DNA from 2 places in the Mesorhizobium sp. M0016 genome. Region 1 is predicted to be linked to the other one. Evidence: riboswitches for the same ligand, from Rfam matches in the RefSeq annotation. Region 1 holds a riboswitch; the other holds the start of a gene.

What was found. Region 1 has a riboswitch for thiamine pyrophosphate ahead of thiB (thiamine ABC transporter substrate binding subunit). Riboswitches for the same ligand answer to the same signal wherever they lie in the genome.
Region 2: it holds a riboswitch for thiamine pyrophosphate, as region 1 does, so the genes downstream of both, NKJ88_RS05340 (YkoF family thiamine/hydroxymethylpyrimidine-binding protein) here and thiB (thiamine ABC transporter substrate binding subunit) in region 1, are expected to answer to the same signal.

What each region holds. Positions count from the first base shown of each region.
Region 1 covers NZ_JAMYVM010000011.1:174,327-177,528, forward strand. Annotated here, with positions in the region: gene NKJ88_RS17915 (ABC-F family ATP-binding cassette domain-containing protein) at 1-329, opposite strand, end outside; gene NKJ88_RS17920 (thiamine diphosphokinase) at 331-990, opposite strand; TPP riboswitch at 1,153-1,267, shown strand; gene thiB (thiamine ABC transporter substrate binding subunit) at 1,311-2,318, shown strand; gene thiP (thiamine/thiamine pyrophosphate ABC transporter permease) at 2,539-3,202, shown strand, end outside.
Region 2 covers NZ_JAMYVM010000003.1:71,125-74,326, reverse strand. Annotated here, with positions in the region: gene NKJ88_RS05360 (hypothetical protein) at 1-1, shown strand, start outside; gene NKJ88_RS05355 (DUF2934 domain-containing protein) at 94-333, shown strand; gene NKJ88_RS05350 (hypothetical protein) at 490-741, opposite strand; partial or broken gene NKJ88_RS05345 (GSU2403 family nucleotidyltransferase fold protein) at 977-1,366, opposite strand; TPP riboswitch at 1,577-1,689, shown strand; gene NKJ88_RS05340 (YkoF family thiamine/hydroxymethylpyrimidine-binding protein) at 1,680-2,288, shown strand; gene NKJ88_RS05335 (ABC transporter permease) at 2,544-3,202, shown strand, end outside.

The DNA of each region.
Region 1 (3,202 bases):
CCGAGATGCTCCATCAGATATGTGGCGCGGTAGGGATCGTCGGCAGGCCCAAGCCCGGCCTCGACATAGGCGCGCACATTGGCAAAGCCGTCCATGTCGGGCATTTGCGGGAGATAGCGCACCGTTGCCGAAGGCTGGCGGAAGACCTCGCCGTCTTGCGGCTCGATCAGACCAGCAGCAATCTTCAGGAGCGTCGACTTGCCGGAGCCGTTGCGGCCGACGAGCGCGATCTTGTCACCGGCGGACGCCGTCAGTTCGGCGCCATCGAGCAGCGGCGTGCCGCCAAAGGTCAGTCTTATGCCGTCGAGGTTGAGAAGGGGCGGGGCCATGTCAGCTTTCAGGCAAGGGGTAGGGGTGGGCGAGCAGCAGCGCGCGGCCATGGCCGAGCGCGATTTCGAGGCCGCCCCCGGTCGTGTTGGACTTGACCTCGTTCGAGATGGTCAGCGACGAGCCGAACACGACCTCGACATGGTCGAGCGGCCACTTCGCGCCGGACACGGTGAGGCCCGAAAGATCGGAAAAGCCGAGCACCGAAAACAGCGTTCCGTCGGCATAGTCGAAGCCGGCCTTGCCAGGCAGCAGAGGGGCGCCTTCCTGCGCTCCGCTGGTCAACAGCAATTTTGTGCCGGCCTCGGCCAGCCGCAGGCTGAGCGCCAGATGGAGGAAGGCGTGGTCGGCGCGCTTGCCGCCGAAAGCGCCGGCCAGCACCAGGCTGGTGGCGCCGCGTTCCAATGCCGCCGCGATCGCCAGTTCGCCATCGGTCTTGTCCTTTTCGGGAGGAAACACCTCCCGCGGCACGGCGGCGAGATCGGCAGGCAGGTCCGCCGGCACGGAATCGAAATCGCCGACCCACAGCTCCGGCATCACGCCGAGCAGGCGGGCATGATCGATGCCGGCGTCGGCGGCGATGACGCGCGTGCCCGCGACCTGGCGGTCGAGCCGCGGCGTGCGGACGAGATCGCCGCCAAGCAGGATGGTGAATGTGCTCATATCCGCTGGCCCTTACCAGCCCCGCCGACGAAACGGAAGGCCGAGCGGCACCGTCACTCTTTGTTGGAGCATGATCTTTTTCCGGAAACGGATTCCACTTTCCGGGATCACGCTCGGGCAAACTTCCACTTGCGTGGCACCTTGGCCGGGCCTATGTGTCGAAACGCTCTAACGGGGTGCCGGACGCGATCTTCGCGGACCGGCTGAGAGGCAGTCTCGCCAACCCGCTGAACCTGATCCGGTTTGTACCGGCGGAGGGATTAGACGCTTCGGACAGCCCGACGCCTCAATTCCTTTCAACACGAATGAAGGAGGCGCCGATGCGCATTTTTTTGTCCCGTCTTGTCCCAGCGCTTGGGCTTGCTGTTTCGCTACTGGCAAGCCCTGCGTGCGCGCAGGAAAAACTCACGATCTATACCTATGAGAGTTTCACTGCCGACTGGGGTCCAGGCCCCCAGGTGAAGAAGGAATTCGAGGCCGAGTGTGGCTGCAGCGTCGACTTCGTCTCGGTGGCCGACGGCGTCGCGCTGCTCAATCGCGTCAAGCTCGAAGGTGCGTCGACCAAAGCCGATATCGTGCTTGGCCTCGACACCAACCTCACCGCGGAAGCCAAGGCTTCCGGCCTGTTTGTCCCACATGGCGCGGTGGCTGAAAACAACGTGCCGGGCGGCTGGAGCGACGACACTTTCGTGCCCTACGATTATGGCTATTTCGCCGTCGTCTACGACACCGAGAAGCTGAAGAACCCACCGAAGAGCCTGAAGGAATTGGTCGAGGGCGATGCCGCCGACAAGATCGTCATCCAGGATCCGAGGACGTCGACGCCGGGCCTTGGCCTGCTGCTGTGGGTTAAGTCGGTCTATGGCGACAAGGCGCCGGAAGCCTGGGCGAAACTCAAGGGCAAAGTGCTGACGGTGACGCCGGGCTGGAGCGAGGCCTACGGCCTGTTCACCAAGGGCGAGGCGCCGATGGTGCTTTCCTATACGACGTCGCCGGCCTACCACATGGTGGCGGAGAACACCGGGCGCTACCAGGCGGCCTCGTTCGAGGAAGGCGAGTATCTGCAGATCGAGGTCGCCGGCATCACCACCACGGGCGCGAAGAATCCGCTGGCGGCGAAGTTCCTGGCCTTCATGACCGGGCCGAAATTCCAGGATGTCATTCCGGAGACCAACTGGATGTTCCCGGCCGGGAAAACCGACAAGCCGCTCAATCCGGCTTTTGATAGGCTGGTCAAGCCGGCGAAGACCTTGCTGTTCAGCCCGGAAGAGGTCGCGGCAAATCGCAAGGCCTGGGTGGATGAATGGCTGGCGGTGATGAGCAAGTAGATTTGGCTGTATAGTCAAAAGATGAGTGCTCTACGGCGCCCCCCTCCGTCCTGCCGGACATCTCCCCCACGAGGGGGGAGATTGGCCTTTACGTTGACTTTCGCCAATCTCCGAAGCTGCAGGAATGAGCGGAGCGCTAAAACCGCCAATCTCCCCCCTCGTGGGGGAGATGTCCGGCAGGACAGAGGGGGGCGCGAAGGAACGCGACGCCCGGTAAAGAGTGCAACGCTCTGACCCCCGCATCACGGCCGGCATTGTCGCGCTTGTGGCAATCGCGCTGCTGATCGGTGGCGCCTTCGCCGGCCTTATCCGCGAAGGCGCGCACGACCTTTCCGGCGCCGCGTCCGCCTTTGACCTCTATCTCCTGCGCGTTGTCCGCTTCACGCTCTGGCAGGCTGCGCTCTCGACTCTGCTTTCCGCCGTACCGGCGCTCTTCGTCGCCCGGGCGCTGTCGCGGCATCCGCGCTTCTTCGGACGCGGCTTCATCCTGCAGCTATTCACTGTGCCCCTTGCCTTGCCGGCAATTGTCGGAGCGCTGGGAATACTGGCGCTCTATGGCCGCGCCGGTTATTTCGCCGCGATCGGTGGCCAGAGCTGGCCCGACATCTATGGGCTGTCGGGCATCCTCGTCGCCCACGTCTTCTTCAACCTGCCGCTGGCCACCCGGCTGTTCCTCGAAGCGCTGGGAACGGTGCCGGCCGATCAATGGCGGCTGGCGAGCCAGCTCGGCATGGGGGCGAGGCCAGCCTTCCGGCTGATCGAGTGGCCGGTGCTGCGCGCCGCGCTGCCGGGCGTCGCCGGGCTTGTCTTCATGCTTTGCATCACCTCCTTCACCATCGTCCTGATCCTCGGCGGCGGGCCGGCGGCGACGACGCTGGAAGTCG
Region 2 (3,202 bases), on a different contig from region 1:
AGATGTCTCGTCACTCAAGACGCCGGCCGAATTTTCGGCTAATGTTTTCGTGGAATCTGGACCAACCGACCGGACCCAACCACGGAGGCTTAAGTGACGGACGACAAACAGGACCGCATTCGTCAGCGCGCGCACGAGATCTGGGAAAAGGCCGGCCGGCCTGAAGGCGCGCATCAGGCACACTGGGAGCAGGCCACGGCTGAAGTCGATGGCGCGGTCGCCAAGCCCAAAAAGGCGGCGAAGAAAGCTGACGCCAAGCCCGCCAAGGCAGCCGCCAAGCCAAAGGCCGCGAAGCCTGCCGCCGCAAAGTCCGGCAAAGCCAAATCGAAATAAGGCCAGAAATAAGGCCAGTCGAAATAAAGCAAGGCCGGAATTCGCTGGCCGGGCCATCCTTGGCGCCCGCCGTTCAGGCGCGCCCGAGCCTCTCAACCTGACGAATTGCGCCTGCGACGGGCAGCGCAATTCCTTGTGTTTGGCGACAGCCGCCCCTCATGCCTCCCAGGCATAACTCGACAGCGCAAAGCGAATCCCGGCAGCTGTCATAGCCAGTTCGCATTCGGTGATCTGGCGCAGGTGGCGCAGATAGCGCGTTACAGTCTGTGGCAGCCAGCCGGCGCAGGCCTCGACATAGGCGCGGCTGTGAACAAGGGTGCCGGTCGACAGCCTCTCGTCCTTCTCGGCAACGACTTTCAGATATTGGCGGATGAAGCGGATGTCGTCGGCAATGTCCTGGCTGGCCATTCGCCAGGCCCCGGCGAGACGTTGGCACTGATCGAATGACAAGGGCAACAAAGGCGGCGGCAACGACGGGGGTGACGGCAAAGGACGAGAGAGATCGGCGAAGGCAACATGGTTCGCTGTGCTCAAGGACATTCCTCTCTGCAAAAAGAGATATCGTACTTTATGTACGAATCAGCGTCAAGCCAATTTCGTACAATTGGGACGATGGCAATGAATATAGCAGCGGACGCTTCAGCTAATCACGCATCGTGAATCCTTCAGGAGTCGCACCAATCTCGCGGAGGGCTTTTCCCAGGATGGTGTTGACTGTTTCCCTCGTGTCGGCGTCGAACAGGTTCAGGCCGCGCCGGATCGTCTCGCGCCAGTTTTCGCCCTTGTCCCACGCTTCCATGAAGGCGAAGGCAAGGTCGTCCTGGCGACGCGTGGCTTCGAGCGCTTGGGTCAGCAGGCGCGCTTGATGGAGATCCTTCTCCCGCTTGGCCCCAGCGCTCGGCCCGAGTCGCGAGGCGACGATCAGCTTGTGGATGGCGTAGCGCTGGGGCGAGGGGACCAGCACAGGCAAGCCCGAGCGATGCAGGAGCGCAGTCCGGATGGGGTCGCGGATAAGGAGATCCAGAAACCGTAAGGGCTGCGCGGAGTCTCTGCCGTTTTCTTATAATTACGTTTATCAGCTTGAATTTCAACGCAGTTATAAGAAATTCGTGGAAACCTTATAACGCAACGAACTGACGAGTCGCTCTGAACGCCCGGGCGCCCGGCCCGTCTGGCCCAAAACACGTTGCCGCAGTGCCTTCAACAAACGGCTTCCCCAATGTCGCGAACAATGCTTTAACCCGCTCATCCACAGGGGTGCTCCGTATGGTCGGGGCTGAGATGAGGGCGGCAAGCCTTCGGACCCTAAAGCTGATCTGGATAATACCAGCGGAGCGAGGCGGGCGATGTTTTCAGGCGCACAGATTTCCCTTTATCCCATGACCGGCGATTTCGTCGGCGTCATCCTTGGCGCGCTCGGCGCGCTCGATCCGTGGCGCGACCGGCTGCGGATCGAAACCGACGACATCTCGACGCTTATGGTCGGGCCGCCCGAGGTGCTGTTTCCCGCCATGCGCGACCTGTTCGTCGCGGCGGCCAGAAGCGGCAAGCACTGCGTGCTTTCGGCAGCGGTCTCGCGCGGCTGTCCGGGCGAGCCCGACGATCCGATCTGCCGCTCCGACGAGACCGGCGGCCCCGCCATTTCGCTGGACGAGCGCAAGATCGCCGCGATCCGCGCCGTCCAGGCCACGCCGTCGACCGGCCAGCCGGTGGCGGCGCAGTTCTCGCTCTACGTCATGGGCACGGGCGATCATATGGACCAGATCTACGGCTGCATCGATTTCCTGAAACAGTCCGGCGTCTTTGAGCGCTCAAAGAACTTCTGCACCAAACTGCGCGGCGATGCCGGTGCCGTGTTTGCCACGCTCAACGAGGCCTTCTGCCGCTTCGGCCCCGGCGCCGGCCACGTCACCCTCGACATCACGATCTCGGCGAACAGCCCGAGCGCCGTCTGAGCCGCGGCTCAAGCGTCGTTCCTTGAGGATATTGCCGTGGCTGGTTTATCTGACCCATTGCGTGGAGGAGATGCCCCTGACCCCTCAGCACAAAGAGGAGGGGAGCCATTGGCGATTGGCGAAGACCGCGATGCCCACGAATCTCCCCCCTCGAGCGGGAGATGGCTGGCAGGCCAGAGGGGGTCCCAGCGCGTGGAGCGCCGACGTCCTTTTCGCATCGGCAAGGCGTGGGCGCTCCATGCGAGACGACCCCCTCTGTCGCCTTCGGCGACATCTCCCCCTCGAGGGGGGAGATTAGCCGCAGCCCTCGCCAAGACCATCCCCGCCGCCTGCGCCTCCGCCCTGCTCCTCGCGGCGTGGGAGCTCTACGCCCGCTATGGCGGCGCTGCCCCCATCATGCTGCCGCCGCCGTCGCGCGTGCTGCAGCAGGCCTGGGAGCATCGCGCCGCACTCGCCGACAACACCATGCCCACCGTCCGCGCCACATCAGCCGGCTTCGCCTGCTCGTTGGTCGCTGCCTTCGTGCTTTCGGCGCTGGTCGATTTCTTGGCCCCGCTGCGCCGCGCGCTGTTTCCGCTGCTGATCGTCAGCCAGACCTTGCCGCTGGTCGCGATCGCGCCGCTCATCGTGCTGTGGTTCGGCTTCGGGCTGATGCCAAAAATCCTGCTTGTGGCGCTCGTCACCTTCTTCCCGATGATGGTCGCGCTGGTCGAAGGTTTTGCTGCGACCAGCAAGGAGATTTCGCAGATGCTCGCCGCCATGGGGGCAGGGCGCTGGCGTATCTTCTGGCTGGCGCGCCTGCCTTCGGCGCTGCCCTATTTCTTCGCCGGGCTGCGCATCTCCGTCACCTACGCCGTGGTCGGCGCGATCTTCGCCGAATATGCGGGGGCGGCGAAGGGGCTGGGCATCTACAT